DNA from 4 places in the Planococcus shenhongbingii genome. Region 4 is predicted to be linked to each of the others. Evidence: riboswitches for the same ligand, from Rfam matches in the RefSeq annotation. Region 4 holds a riboswitch; each other region holds the start of a gene.
What was found. A riboswitch is a leader RNA that binds a small molecule or an ion and turns the genes downstream of it on or off. The one in region 4 is predicted to bind thiamine pyrophosphate.
Positions count from the first base shown of each region.

Region 1: it holds a riboswitch for thiamine pyrophosphate, as region 4 does, so the genes downstream of both, thiT (energy-coupled thiamine transporter ThiT) here and tenA (thiaminase II) in region 4, are expected to answer to the same signal.
Region 2: it holds a riboswitch for thiamine pyrophosphate, as region 4 does, so the genes downstream of both, QWY16_RS11240 (YkoF family thiamine/hydroxymethylpyrimidine-binding protein) here and tenA (thiaminase II) in region 4, are expected to answer to the same signal.
Region 3: it holds a riboswitch for thiamine pyrophosphate, as region 4 does, so the genes downstream of both, QWY16_RS11350 (YkoF family thiamine/hydroxymethylpyrimidine-binding protein) here and tenA (thiaminase II) in region 4, are expected to answer to the same signal.

Region 1 is NZ_CP129235.1:1,072,716-1,076,372, reverse strand. It holds gene QWY16_RS05250 (TspO-related membrane protein) at 1-194, shown strand, start outside; gene map (type I methionyl aminopeptidase) at 211-960, opposite strand; gene thiT (energy-coupled thiamine transporter ThiT) at 1,091-1,666, opposite strand; TPP riboswitch at 1,763-1,862, opposite strand; gene QWY16_RS05235 (M20 family metallopeptidase) at 2,003-3,073, shown strand; gene yxzF (small protein YxzF) at 3,143-3,277, shown strand; gene QWY16_RS05225 (SGNH/GDSL hydrolase family protein) at 3,562-3,657, opposite strand, start outside.
Region 2 is NZ_CP129235.1:2,276,623-2,280,279, forward strand. It holds gene QWY16_RS11235 (L-lactate MFS transporter) at 1-1,065, opposite strand, end outside; TPP riboswitch at 1,555-1,660, shown strand; partial or broken gene QWY16_RS11240 (YkoF family thiamine/hydroxymethylpyrimidine-binding protein) at 1,752-2,341, shown strand; partial or broken gene QWY16_RS11245 (ECF transporter S component) at 2,343-2,627, shown strand; partial or broken gene QWY16_RS11250 (GNAT family N-acetyltransferase) at 2,612-3,004, shown strand; partial or broken gene QWY16_RS11255 (FMN-binding negative transcriptional regulator) at 3,032-3,642, shown strand.
Region 3 is NZ_CP129235.1:2,306,484-2,310,140, forward strand. It holds gene QWY16_RS11345 (glycoside hydrolase family 32 protein) at 1-815, opposite strand, end outside; TPP riboswitch at 1,305-1,412, shown strand; gene QWY16_RS11350 (YkoF family thiamine/hydroxymethylpyrimidine-binding protein) at 1,509-2,108, shown strand; gene QWY16_RS11355 (ECF transporter S component) at 2,101-2,682, shown strand; gene QWY16_RS11360 (ABC transporter ATP-binding protein) at 2,669-3,657, shown strand, end outside.
Region 4 is NZ_CP129235.1:3,534,966-3,538,622, reverse strand. It holds gene QWY16_RS17165 (ABC transporter substrate-binding protein) at 1-75, opposite strand, end outside; gene QWY16_RS17160 (ABC transporter ATP-binding protein) at 411-1,541, shown strand; TPP riboswitch at 1,577-1,680, shown strand; gene tenA (thiaminase II) at 1,834-2,517, shown strand; gene thiM (hydroxyethylthiazole kinase) at 2,519-3,307, shown strand; gene thiD (bifunctional hydroxymethylpyrimidine kinase/phosphomethylpyrimidine kinase) at 3,304-3,657, shown strand, end outside.

The DNA of each region.
Region 1 (3,657 bases), 1.5 Mb from region 4:
TGACAATCGCCACAGCGCTGGCACTTCATATCCGGTTCCATTATTCCGATGTTCCATATGCATTGGTGTTCATCTGGGCATTTGTCGGAATTGCAGTAAAACATGGAACCGATGAATTGCTTCTTACCACAGCTTCCTTGTTTTTATGCGGTGTGATTTTAACCGGAATCTTATTAATTAAAAAAAGACCCTAAGGGGTCTTTTTTTTTATCAATCTATTTTCGTCAGTAAAATCGGCTCGCCTTTTGTAACAAGTACAGTATGCTCAATTTGTGCAACGAGAGACTGATCAGGTGTGATGAACGTCCAGCCGTCTCCAGATTCTACAATATGCTCGGATTTCTGCGAAATGAACGGCTCTACAGCCAGGACCATTCCTTCTTTTAAAATAGTAGTTTCCCAAGCATCATAATAATTCAAAATATGCTGAGGAGCTTCATGCAATGATTTTCCAATTCCGTGGCCAGTCAGGTTCTTGATAACAAATAAGCCTTGCTGTTTAGCTTCACGTTCAACTGCTTTGCCGATCTGGTTTAATTTTGCGCCAGCTTTGACTTTTGTCATAGCACGATCAAATGCAGAAGCCGCTACTTCACAAAGCTTTTCTTTTTCAGGATGTCCATCCCCTACTACAAAAGAAATACCTGTATCTGAAAAATAGCCTTCATAGGATCCTGATACATCAATATTGACCATATCGCCTTCATTGATGACCCGTTTTCCTGGCATGCCGTGTGCCACTTCCTCGTTCACACTGATGCAAGTATAGCCCGGGAAATCATATTCTGATTTCGGGCCTGAGACGCCGCCAAGTTCTTCAAACATTCGGCCGCCCATCTCATCGAGTTCTTCTGTGGTGATGCCCGGCTTAGTGGCAGCTCTCATCGCATCACGAATTTCAGCGACCATTCGGCCGGCTTTTTTTAGCATTTCAATATCTTTTTCTGTATTGGCAATCATTTAATACCCTTCTTTCAACTTGTCTAACAAAAATTATACCATAAGAAAAGAGGACTATCATAACGATAATCCTCTTACAAGCTGATGACATGCTCTCAATAGCTATTTTAAGAAAGCCCGGTAATTCCATTTAAGCTTTTGTATCTACCAGTTTAGGGGCAGCTGCAAAAAGTGCCGAGCAGACAAAAGCCGCAAGCAGAAATACTGGAATCATATATGTGGCATTATAAACTGCTGAATAGATAAAAACATTGCCTTCTGCAAACATGCCAAAGAATAAGATGCCCGTAATTACGTGGGTAATATAACGCAAGAGAGATCCAATAAACAGCCCAATTACTACTGCAGTAATCATGCCGCCAGTGCGATGTTCTCTGTAAGCATGCAAATATCTTCCACGCATCATCCCAGCAAGGCCAACTACTCCGTAGGCAACCAGATAATCCAGGAGCACTTGCATCACTACAAAACCAAACGACAGCGGAGTAACTGAAATGACTCCTGTGACAATTTGCAGCAAGCCTATAAGAAGACCGGTTAATACACCTGCCAGAACGCCTCTTCTAAATGCTATCAAGACGATGGGAATCATTACAAAGCTGACGGAACCACCCTGTGGCATTTTAAACGCCACAAAATCCAGAACATAGCCTAGCGCTCCGAAAATCGCTATTTCCACCATCAATAAAACTCGTAAATTTCTCATGACTTCCTCCTTATGTGTTATGCACATCACCAGAAGGGCCGCAGAAAAAAACCATATAAAAGCGGCGCCAGGATAGATCCTGGCGCCGCGTTAAGGGCAGGTTTCCATCCACATCCCTGCGCAAGTGTTAACTTACAGGTTCGAAGGGTAAGAACAAAATGTTCACTCTCAGCAATTAGCTCCCCTTGTGGTGTATACATTATTTCACTAACACTTGTATTGTACACAAGAATCAGCTTTAAAGCAATATCGTTTCAAGCTATACCGTTAGGGTATACTTTTATAACTGTAAAATTTGAAAGGTGGTGCAGGCAGCTGAACAAAAGCTGCCAAAAAATGATTGAACTGCTTAAGGATTTGATTAAAATCGAAAGTGATACAAAACAGGGAGCGAACGATGCCCTTCTTTTTTGTGCTGACTGGCTGAAAAACAACGGGCAAGATATCACAGTCCATAATAACGATGGCTATTTGATGCTGACAGCCATTAAAGGCCAAGGAACCAAAACGATTGTTTGGAACGGGCATGTCGATGTAGTGCCCGGACATGCCGAACAATTTGTTCCTATGGAAGAAAGCGGTCGAGTTTACGGCCGCGGAGCTGCTGATATGAAAGCGGGAGTTGCCGCCATGATGCAGGCTTTTGTGGAGTTAGATGAAGGCAAGCTTAATCAGATTGTCCAATTACATATCGTCACCGATGAAGAAATCGGTGGGCGCAATACGTCAAAATGGCTAGTGGATCAAGGTTATCATGGAGATTTTGTTATTTGCGGGGAACCCACCGGCTTGAAAGTGGGTCTGCAATCTAAAGGGATACTGCGGATGGATTTGACTTTCAAAGGCAAACCCGCACATGGCAGCCGGCCTTGGGAAGGCATCAACGCCATTGAATCTGCCATGAAATTCCACATCGCCATGGCAGAATTGCCATTCCGAAAAGAATCCACGGAGTATTACGAACAGCCTTCGGTTAATCTGCCAATTATCAATGCCGGTGAACGCTATAATGTAGTTCCTGAAATCTGTCATATGTCTTATGATATCCGCTTTATGCCAGGGCAGGATAAACAAGAAATCATCCGGCAAATGGTGGAGCTTTCCGAAACTTTAAATCTTGATATGGAATATAAGGCAAGCGGTTCAACGCCGGCTCTGACCACTTCAAAAGAGAATCCGTTTATACAAACCTTGCAAAAAGCCATTAAACAGACGACCGGCAAAGAGCCGGTATTGTTCGGCCAGCACGGAGCTGCCGATACCCGTTATTATGCGTCTGTGAACGGCGGTGAAGGAGCTATAGAGTTTGGCCCTGCCGGAGATGACTGGCATGGCAACGCAGAATTCGTTCTGCTTTCCAGTGTCCAGGAGTATAAGGAAGTTCTTATTTCATTGGCCTATTCCTAAAGGTTAGGTTTATAAAAATAGAAACAAGGGAAACTAGTTTATACCTCACTTATGATAGGAGAGATAGCTGTGAAAATAAGTCGTATTGTAAAAACTGCTATTAAAATAGCACCTGTTGCTTATCCGATTATCCGAAAAGCAATGCAAAAAAGCAAAAAAACCGGAAATACCAGCCAATACAAAACTCCACAGGCCAAACGTTAAAGATAACAAAGGGGGCTGTCCAATAAGTCTATTATTAGACTTATTGGACAGCCCCCTGCTTCTAATAAAGCGTAGGTTAATACTATTGCTCCTGCATTGCACCTGCATCGCTGCGCTAGCTTCGGTGCAGAAAAAACCGCCGCTGCGCTAGCTTCGTCGCAAAGGAGTTGTCCCAAATTACTTTTGGGACAACTCCTTTATTATGCATATTCGGCATGAATGGCCAGTCGGTGAAACAACCATTAAGAGAGATGGCAAACCCTTCGTTTGATAAAAGGCTGTTTTCAGGCATAAGGCACAACTTCACGCAGCGCTAAATATTCGATTTCCATCTTCTCAGAAGGACGTACCGAGGTCACGCCATCAATCGTCGCGCTTCT
Region 2 (3,657 bases), 1.3 Mb from region 4:
TAGCAGGCCATGGATGGCACCGAGCTGTTTCGTGCCGAATAAGTCTCCGACAAAAGCCGGCAAATTCGAAAATCCGCCGCCGTAACAGCTGACAATGATTAAAATAAAGGCCTGAAACACCAAGATGTTGGTGATATTCGGCAGCAAGATGAACGCGATCAGTTGCAGGACGAAAAACGTCGTGAATACAGCAGGACGGCCGATGTAATCGGAAATAGCTGCCCAACCGAGGCGGCCTCCGCCATTGAAAATCCCCATGATGCCCACTAAAGTTGCAGCACCTGCCGCTGTTAAGCCGGCCAGTTCTTGGGACATTGGAGAAGCGACTGAAATGATCATGATGCCGGCACTGACATTGATCAGCATCATCGACCAAACCATCCAGAAACGGCGTGTCTTAACGGCTTCTTTTGCCGTCAATTGCGCCAAATCTTTTTTCATGACTTTTTTGCCGGAATCGATAGCTTGCTGCATCCCTTTTGGCATCCAGCCTTCAGGCGGCGGTGCAATATAGGCGGCGCCGAGAATAATCAGGATAAAGTAACTGACTCCTAAAATATAGAACGTGTTGCTGACGCCGACTGAATTCATCAAGCTGGCTGCCACAGGTGCAGTAATTAATGCGCCTGCGCCAAAGCCCATGACGGCCATGCCTGTTGCCATTCCTCGGCGGTCAGGGAACCACTTGATTAGCGTAGAAATGGGTGCAATGTAACCGACACCCAGACCCATGCCGCTCAACAAACCATATGTTAGAAGAAAAAGGACAAGCGAGTCGATTTGAACTGCGAATCCGGCTCCCGCCTGTCCAAAGCCAAACAGAAGCGCCGCCAGAATCGCGGATTTTCTTGGGCCTTTCTTTTCGACAAATCCACCAAAAAATGCAGCTGACAGACCGCCAAGCGCCATCATGATAGTAAATGCATATGTAATTTCTTTTGGAGACCAGCCCATTTCTTCGCTGATTGGCGTTGTATAAACGCTATAAGCATAAGCAGCTCCGATTGATAATTGAATGGCAATGGCTGCCAGCGCGATCAGCCACCTGTTTTTCGAACCTTTCATATATAGACCTCCTTCTTATATAGTGAATCTGCCTCGCTAAATTTGAAGCGATTCTAAGATAATACACATAATTTAGAGAAAATACAATCTATTATTCCGAATCAATAGTATTACACAATAATTTTAACTTCTCAATCCCTTGCCGCCCTAAGGCTAGTAAGTCAACAAACAAAATTTTATAATTTTATTTTATTTAGTGTCCGAAACAGTTATTTTCTCTTTCATCCTCTTATATTCTGCTTCGCATGCCGAAAATACGGACTCAGTCATTTAATTGATTGTTGACTGTAATTATTATTTTGAAATAAGACCTTAAAGATTTGTCTGAGTAATTTATACAGTTGACTCCTGGTGTCAAAAAATCTTTTTTTATGGTTGCATGGCGTTATGAGGCCGTTATTTAAATTTCGAATCTTTCCTTTACTGCCCTCTTGGCTTCTTTTACACTGAACTCATCGGGACAACCCGAACACAAAAACCGCATACCGTTTTCTGCACTAGGGGTGCCCATTATAGCTGAGATGCAAGCGCAAGCTTCGATCCCTTATAACTCGATCCAGATAATACTAGCGTGAGGAAGTGCGGCGCATTTCTGAAATGATTCTATCCTGAATTTATTTATAGAACTGGCTGCATCTTCGCGGATGCGGCTTTTTTTGTGCAAATTTTCGAGGAGGAATTGGAATATGGAACCATTGCAATGCGGTATCAGCCCGATTGTCGGATTACGCTTTTCGCTGCACCCGATGACCGGAGAATTTATTCAAGTAATTAAAGGGGCGTTGAACGACACGGATACATCGAATGTCTGGATGCACACCGATGACGTGTCGACGGTCATCCGCGGCAAGCAAATCCACGTTTTCAATGTGGCCAAAGCGATGACGCTGCATGCCGCCAAAACCGGCGAACATGTCGCGTTGAACGGCACATTTCCCATCGGCTGCTCCGGAGATTCGTCAGGCGACGTCTTTTTGGAAAGGGACGATGAGCTGCTGAACACGGATAAGACGAAGCAATACGTCTCTTCGCAGTTTGCGCTGTATCCGATGAACAACCCGGATTACATGGCGGTCATTTACCGCGAAGTCGACCGCGCCAAACAGGAAGGCGTCTTTAATGATTCCATGCATACGCGAGCGGCATCCACGGCGATATCCACGATGTATTTGCTTTTTACGACGAAGCGTTCACAAATGCCCGCTCCGAACAGCACCGCCATCTGGTGATGACGGCGTCGATGAGCATCAACAGTCCTTCCCACGGAGGCGAATAAGTTGCTGAAGTCATGGAAACTGAAAGAAATTGTGTTAATGAGTTTGTTTGCCGTCGTGTTTGGCATCGTCTACTTGTTGTTTATTCACCTCGGCAATATGTGGGCCGGCTTGATCGGGCCGATCGCCTATGAGTGGATGTTCGGCATTTGGTTTATCGTCTCGATCATTTCCATGTACATCATCCGCAAACCGGGAGCAGCCCTTTTCCCGGAAACGATGGCGCCGGCCATTGAAGTCATGCTCGGCCATGCCGGCGGACCGCGGCTCATTTGGAAAGGGCCTATAACTTAGAACAATTGCAAAAGGAAATAACCAACCCTTCTTCCCTGTTCTTTTTTATTTATTTCAATGAAGAAGTGGCTGGCTACTTAAAGCTCAACACCGATGATGCCCAGACTGAAACAATGGACAGCGATTCTCTTGAAGTCGAACGGATTTATCTCAAACAGAGATTCCAAAAACATGGTCTGGGTAAACTTTTGTTAAATGAAGCCTTTAAAATTGCTGACGCACTAGAGAAAAAGAATATTTGGCTCGGCGTCTGGGAAGCCAATGAAAATGCCATCGCATTTTATCAGAAAAAAGGATTTGTCCAGACGGGCTCCCACTCTTTTTTTATGGGCGAAGATGAACAAGTCGATTTGATCATGGTCAAACCACTTCAAATACCAACCGATAGGAGGATCAGCATGTATATTCCGAAATTTTATAAAGTCAGTGATTTTGATGAAATAAGGGAATTTGTTCAAAAGAATTCGTTCGCAACGCTTGTCACGACAAAAAAAGGAAGACCTTTAGCGAGCTACTTGCCCTTGCAATTCACAAGAGAAGACGAGGATTTTTATATTACCGGTCATATGGCATACGGCAATCCGCAGTGGCGAACGTTCGCGGAGTCGGAAGATGTGCTGGTCATGTTCCAGGGGCCGCATGCTTACATCTTCTCTTCCTGGTATGAAAAGGAAAATGTCCCGACATGGAACTACCAAGCTGTCCATCTATATGGGCCCGCCCGTATTTTAGAAGAGGATGAATTGAAACAGGACCTGGCCAAATTATTGGAAAAATACGAGCACCACCGCGACCAGCCGGTTTTGTGGGACACGCTCTCCCCGCTTTGCTGTACAAAGAACTAAAAGGCATTGTTGGATTTAAAATCAAGGTGCAGGAAGTTCAAGCCGCCAACAAATTAAGCCAAAACCGCACTGATGAAGAGTACCGGAATATCATCGAAAAACTTGGCGAAGAAAACGATCCGACCGCACAGCAATTGGCGCAAGTGATGAAGAACAGGCGGTAAGACACCACCAGCTGA
Region 3 (3,657 bases), 1.2 Mb from region 4:
TCAATAAATTCACTATGTGGAAACTCAGTTGTTCCGACTTTCCATTTCCCGACAAAATATCCTGACTGAAACTCATTGTGGTAAAAGGTTTCTTTTGCTTCCAGCCCTTGAGGCGAAACGATCAAGATATCTTTTCCATCAAGTTCAAAGAAATCCGGACACTCCCACATATAACCGAAATTCATTAATCCATTAAGCCGATTCCCGGCTAATATTCCTTTGAGCTCCCATTCCTTCAAATCTGATGAAGCAAACAGCACAACGGCACCTTCTTGATAAAATGTTTGTGCACCTACAACCATGTACCATACACCATCTCGTTTCCATACTTTCGGGTCTCTGAAATGAGACGTGTATCCTTCTGGCAGTAGAATAACAGGACCCTTTTTCTCGAAATCAAAACCGTTATGTGAAACAGCCATACATTGATACGTTTCAAGCATGCCGTTTTCGTGTTCAACATTTCCACTGTAAAATAACACCATATTTCCATCCACTTCAACAGCACTTCCAGAAAAACAGCCGTCTCTTTCATACCATTCACTCGGAACGAGGGATGGCAGGTGTTCTTGCCAATAGACGAGATCTTGGGATGTACAATGGCCCCAACATTTAGGTCCATGTACCGTCCCGAACGGATGCCATTGAAAGAACACATGATAAGCGCCTTTATACCGGATGAGTCCATTTGGGTCGTTTAACAAACCGACCGCAGGCATTAAGTGAAATTGCAGCCGGTGCGGATCAATGTTGTTGTTTTGTTGATAAGTCTCTAATGTATGAGTCAATTTTTCAAACCAGTCTATTGTATTCATGACAAACTCCCATTTTTTTAGTGTTTTTCAACTAGCTTTCCCCTAAGCCATTAAGCGTTGGTTTCCACGGAGTTTACATTCCCAGCCTCTATCTTTGAAATCCCCCATAGCAATATGGACAAGTAAATGCCACCTCTTCAGCTTTTGAAATTTTTTATCTTTTCTTCCTCGTCCATAGGGTTAAATCAGTTAAATTTCTTTTTTCATAAGCTTCTTCCTGCATACTAATTCCCCCTTAAAATTTATTATTTATCTTTACTAATAATACGGCAAAATGATGTAAAAGTTTCATGAATATTAAAAAAATATTACATTTTCTTTAGCTTTGTGACTATATAGTTACAATATTTTAGGGTTTCTAAATTTTCAGTATAACTCAAAAAATGTCTTTCTGAAAAACCAAAACCTGAATCCCCTTTACATTCCCCACCCCTTCCGCTACACTAGGCCCATCGGGACAAATCCCGAGCACAACAAACTGCATACCGTTTTCTGCACTGGGGGTGCCCGATTTTCGGCTGAGATGCAAGCGTAAGCTTCGATCCCTTATGACTCGATCCAGATAATACTGGCGTGAGGAAGTGCGGTGACTATCCGCAATTAGATCTTTCTGAATTTATTTGCATGGAATAGTGGCTGCATCTTCACGGGTGCAGCCTTTTTTTGTGCAAATTTTTAGGAGGAGATTTTAATATGGAACCATTGCAATGCGGCACGAGCCCGATTGTCGGATTTCGCTTTTCTTTGCATCCGATGACAGGGGATTTTATCCAGGTGATTAAAGGGGCTTTGAACGGCACAGATACGTCGAACGTCTGGATGCACACCGATGATGTTTCGACCGTAATCCGCGGCAAACAAAACCATGTCTTCAATGTGGCGAAAGCGCTCACGCTGCATGCCGCGAAAACCGGAGAACATGTCGCGTTGTCCGGCACGTTCTCCATCGGCTGCCCGGGCGATTCTGCTGGCGACGTCTACTTGGACAAAGACGATGTCCTGCTCAATACAGATGACACCAAGCAATATGTCTCTTCTCAGTTTGCCCTTTACCCGATGAACAACCCCGATTATATGGCTGTCATTTACCGGGAAGTGGACCGTGCGAAAGAGCAAGGCGTCTTTAACGAATCCATGCATTACGCGAGCGGCATCCATGGTGATATCCATGAGGTTTTCGCTTTTTACGATGAAGCCTTTACAAATGCCCGCTCGGACGAGCACCGCCACTTGGTGATGACTGTATCGATGAGCATCAATAGCCCTTCCCATAGAGGTGCTTCCAATGCTTAAATCGTGGAAGCTGAAAGAAGTTGTGCTGATGTCGCTGTTTGCCATTGTTTTTGGCATCGTTTATTTGCTGTTTGTCCATATCTCCAATATTTGGGCCGGCGTCATCGGCCCGCTGGCCTATGAGTGGATGTTCGGCATCTGGTTTATCGTCTCGATCATTTGCATGTATATCATCCGCAAACCCGGTGCGGCAGTGCTGTCGGAATCGATGGCTGCGGCGATTGAAGTGCTGCTCGGCAATGCAGTCGGCCCTCGCCTTCTGTTATCCGGCATTATCCAGGGATTAGGCGCAGAAGCAGCTTTTGCGGTGACCGGCTACAAACATTTCAACTTAGCTGTATTGATGCTTGCCGGCGCCGGTTCTGCCATATTCAGTTTTGTTTACGGCTATTTCATCTCGGGCTACGCAGCGCTCGATCCGTCTTTTGTGGCATTGATGTTCACGCTTCGCGTGTTGAGCGGCATGATTATTGCAGGCATCGGAGGCAAGTATTTAACGGATGGCCTCCTTGCGACCGGTTCACTGCGCGGCTACGCCATTGCCCGTGCGGATAAAGGTGATGCAGGTGTATGACCGCGTATTTTCCTTACAAGATGTGAGTTTTCGTTTTCCGGATGATGCAAGCAATACCTTAAATGATATTTCCTTTAGCATTAGCCGCGGTGAACGCGTCGTGATTTCCGGTCCGAGCGGCTGCGGGAAAAGCACGCTCTTGTATTTGCTGAACCGGTTATACCCACTCAATTGCGACGGCATCACCAGCAGTGCCATCCACTTATTCGGCAAAAATGCCGAACACTATGCTCCCGGTGAAATCAACCACCGGGTAGCCACCGTTTTCCAGGATCCGGATTCGCAGTTCTGCATGCCGACGGTCGAAGAAGAATTGGCGTTTACGCTGGAGAATCTGCATGTCCCTTTTGCGGAGATGGATCCGCGCATTGCGGAAGTGCTGCAATTGACCGGCCTTTCCCATTTGCGCCAGTCGGTGATCCAGTCGCTGTCTGGCGGCATGAAACAGCGCGTTGCGACCGCTTGTGCATTGATTATGGAACCGGAAGTGCTGCTGCTCGATGAGCCGATTTCCCATCTCGATCCCTATACGGCGGAACAGTTTATCGAATGGCTGGATGAGCTCCAGAAAAGCTTCAATGTGACAATTGTAGCCGTGGAACACCGTCTGGATTTATGGAGATCGTTTTTCAATCGGGAACTTGTTATGGATTCTGAAGGGAATATGGTTGCCGATAGCGCATTTGCTATACAGCAGCCGGTTTTGTTTCCCGAATGGATTTCAGCAGCCGGCCCGGAAACGGCTTTAACCGCAAATGAAATTTCAGTGAGGATGAAAGATGAAGAACTGTTATTGCCGATGTCATTTATTGCAAAACGCGGCGAAGTCGTCGTCATCGCCGGTCCGAATGGCAGCGGAAAATCGACATTGATGAAAGCTTTATGCGGAATTTACGCTTTATCTGGCGGAACGGTGAAGTCTGACGGCGCCGGCTATGTGCCGCAGTCACCGGAATACCTGTTTCTCGAGAAAAC
Region 4 (3,657 bases):
CTGGAATCCCGAACAGCCGCTGAGAAACAGGGCTAACGCAGCAATCAACATAATAAAAACTTTCAATTTGTTCATCCAGTTTCACTCCTCTTTTTTTATGGTATAAATGAATGCGAAAATATCTTCGACAGTCGAAGTAAAATACCCGAATTCGCCTGAATTTCATCAGAATCGGGCCTGTTTCTCTGTAAAAGAGTAGAACAAAATATTCCAGCTTCTCTTGTCTAGTAGAAGTATATAACAACTTCTCCTTCTTTTCAAAGTGTAATCAAAATATACTGACAATGGGTATTTTTGCCGAGTTTAAGCGCTAAATGGACTGGGTATGGCTCTACTAATTTGTGGTTTCAATTTGTAATATACAGAAAACTGTTTATAATTAAGAGTAAAAAAGAATGGGGAGAGGCATAATGGCAGAAATTCTGATTAATAATTTAGGGAAAACCTATGACAATGGTGCTACCGCCGTAACCGATTTTAACCTTCACATAAAAAACGAAGAATTTATTGTCTTTGTCGGTCCCTCAGGCTGCGGAAAATCCACCACTCTGCGAATGATTGCGGGACTTGAAGAGATAACAGATGGTGAATTTTTCATCGATGGCAAACGGATGAATGATGTCCAGCCGAAAGAACGGGATATTGCAATGGTGTTTCAGAACTATGCTTTATATCCCCATATGACGGTATATGAAAACATGGCGTTCGGATTAAAGCTGCGCAAATTTAAAAAAGATGAAATCAAAAGACGGGTAAATGAAGCTGCGGCTATTCTTGGCCTGGAAGAATACCTGGACCGGAAACCGAAAGCGCTGTCAGGCGGCCAGCGCCAGCGGGTTGCGCTTGGGCGGGCGATTGTCCGCGACGCCAAAGTATTCCTGATGGATGAGCCTTTATCCAACTTGGATGCGAAATTGCGTGTCCAGATGCGCGCTGAAATAGCAAAACTCCATCACCGCTTGAAAACAACGACCATTTACGTGACGCACGACCAGACAGAAGCAATGACAATGGCTACACGGATTGTCATCATGAAGAGCGGCGTCATCCAGCAGGTCGGCAGCCCGAAAGAAGTGTATGACTTCCCGGCCAACCGTTTTGTCGGCGGATTTATCGGCTCGCCTGCGATGAACTTTTTTGATGGCAAATTAGAAAAAGGTGCTTTTGTCATGGGAGACCGGATCATCGACATTCCTTCAGAAACTTTGAGCATGCTGAAAAGCCAGGGCTATGACGGTTCACCGATTACGCTTGGCATTCGTCCTGAACATATCCATGTCAACAGTGAAGATCTGACAGGCATCAAACACAGCGACATCGACGCAGTCATCACCGTTTCGGAGCTGACGGGTGCTGAAACGATTATTTATGCTGTATACGGCGACCAGGAATTCATTGCCCGAGTGGATGCCAATACAACGATTGAGCCGGGACACACTGCACGTCTTGCGTTTGATATGTCGCGTGTTCATTTCTTTGATCCGGCAAGCGGGGAACGCGTGAAACCTGAAAAGTCAGAAAAACCGGTTGCGGTTTCCTGAATCTGTGTTAAAGTGATTTTGACAACTTGAATATTAAACACCACTAGGGGAGCCGGATATCGGCTGAGACGAGCATAAGCTCGGACCCTTTGAACCTGATCTGGATCATACCAGCGGAGGGAAGTGGCGGAACGCATGCTATTTCCTTTTTAACTGCATACGCCGCTTTCCTTTACTGGAAAGCGGCGTTTTTTATTTGTCGAACAATAGTGGAAGTGCCGGTTCAGCTCTGACTTATGTCCCGAAGAGCTAGGCACTGGAGTCTGGACACCATTAAAAAGGAGATGGAGAAATGACATTTTGTAAAGAAGTACGTATTGAATGCAATGATTTATGGCAGGCAAGTTTTGAACATCCGTTTGTAAAAGGGATTGCCGATGGCACGCTGCCGCTGGATATATTCCGGCATTACGTTATGCAGGATGCTTATTACTTGTCTCATTTCGCCAAAGTCCAGGCAATTGGAGCAGTAAAAGCCACCGATTTGGAGACCACAAAACGCTTCGCTTTTCATTCGGAACATACATGTGCTGCCGAGTTGGCTTTGCACGAGTCGTTTATGGAGCTGCTTGGCGTCACGGAAGGTGATTGGGAAGAATTTGAGCCTTCACCGAGCGCCTATGCTTACGTCTCTCATATGTACCGCGCGTCTGAAGGTGATTTGGCGGATGTCGTGGCCTCGATTCTGCCTTGTTACTGGCTTTACTTTGAAATCGGTGAGCGGCTGAAAAATGCTGAACCCAATCATCCAATTTATGACCGGTGGATTGCTACTTACGGTTCGGAGGAGTTCGGCGCTTTGGTTAAAGAGCAGATGGAGCGGATGAATCAGCTTGCAGAAGGCTTGCCGGAAAAACGCCGCACCGAACTAAAAGAGCGTTTCCGCCGCAGCAGCTATTTCGAATGGAATTTCTGGGAACAGGCATGGGTGCGGGAATCGTGGACAGTCAAAACATATGAACAGGCAGGTGTTTAATATGCTGGGAAAACTGCGTTCAGAAAAACCGATCATCCATTGCATTACCAATCATGTTGTGTCGAATTTCCAGGCTAATGGGCTGCTTGCGCTCGGCGCCTCGCCCATCATGGGAGAAGCGCCGGAAGAAGCTGCCGAGCTGGCTGCTTTGGCGGATGCCGTGTCGCTCAATATCGGAACATTGAATAGCCAGAGCCTGAACAGCATGCTGATTGCCGGGAAAAAGGCCAACGCGCTGGGAGTGCCGGTCGTGTTGGACCCGGTCGGAGTGGGGGCAACAGCGTTCCGGGCAGCTGCGGCCAATAAAATCCTCACTGAAGTGAATGTCGCGGTTCTGCGCTGCAATGCCGGTGAACTAGCGGCTATTGCTGGAGCCGACTGGCAGGCTAAAGGAGTCGATGCCGGCGAAGGCGAAGCGGATATTCATGAACTGGCCCGGAATACAGCGAAGAGATTGAAATTGATTGTTGCGGTATCCGGGGAACTGGATATTATCACTGATGGAAAACGGCTGGCTGAAATACCGTTCGGCCATAGGGTCATGGCTTCCGTCACGGGAACCGGCTGCTTGCTCAGCAGCGTCGTGGCGGCGTTTCTCACAGTGCATCCAGAAGACAGCTTTGAAGCGGCGGCAGCAGCCATGCGCTATTATGCCATCGCCGGTGAACAGGCAAGCGCGCACTCGGAGCTTCCAGGGGATTTCCAAACCGCTTTCTTAAATCAAATGAATGCCATGGGACAAAATGATATTGACGATGTAATCCGTCAAAAGGAAGGTGTGCCACGATGATTCCACAAGTATTGACCATTGCCGGCTCTGATTCTGGAGGAGGGGCGGGCATCCAGGCCGATATTAAGACATTTCAGGAACTCGGGGTTTATTCGACATCAGTGGTTACTGCGGTGACTGCCCAGAATACACTTGGCGTTTCGGAGATTTATCCGATGACGCCTGGGGCTTTGAAGGCGCAGCTTTCTGCAGTGGGCCTGGATTTCAATATCAGTGCACTGAAAACGGGCATGCTGTTTGATGCGGATATCATTGGAGAGACGGCATCCGGCATTCGCCAGTTCGGCTGGAAAAACGTCGTGGTAGATCCGGTGATGATCGCCAAAGGAGGAGCAAGTCTTCTACAGCAG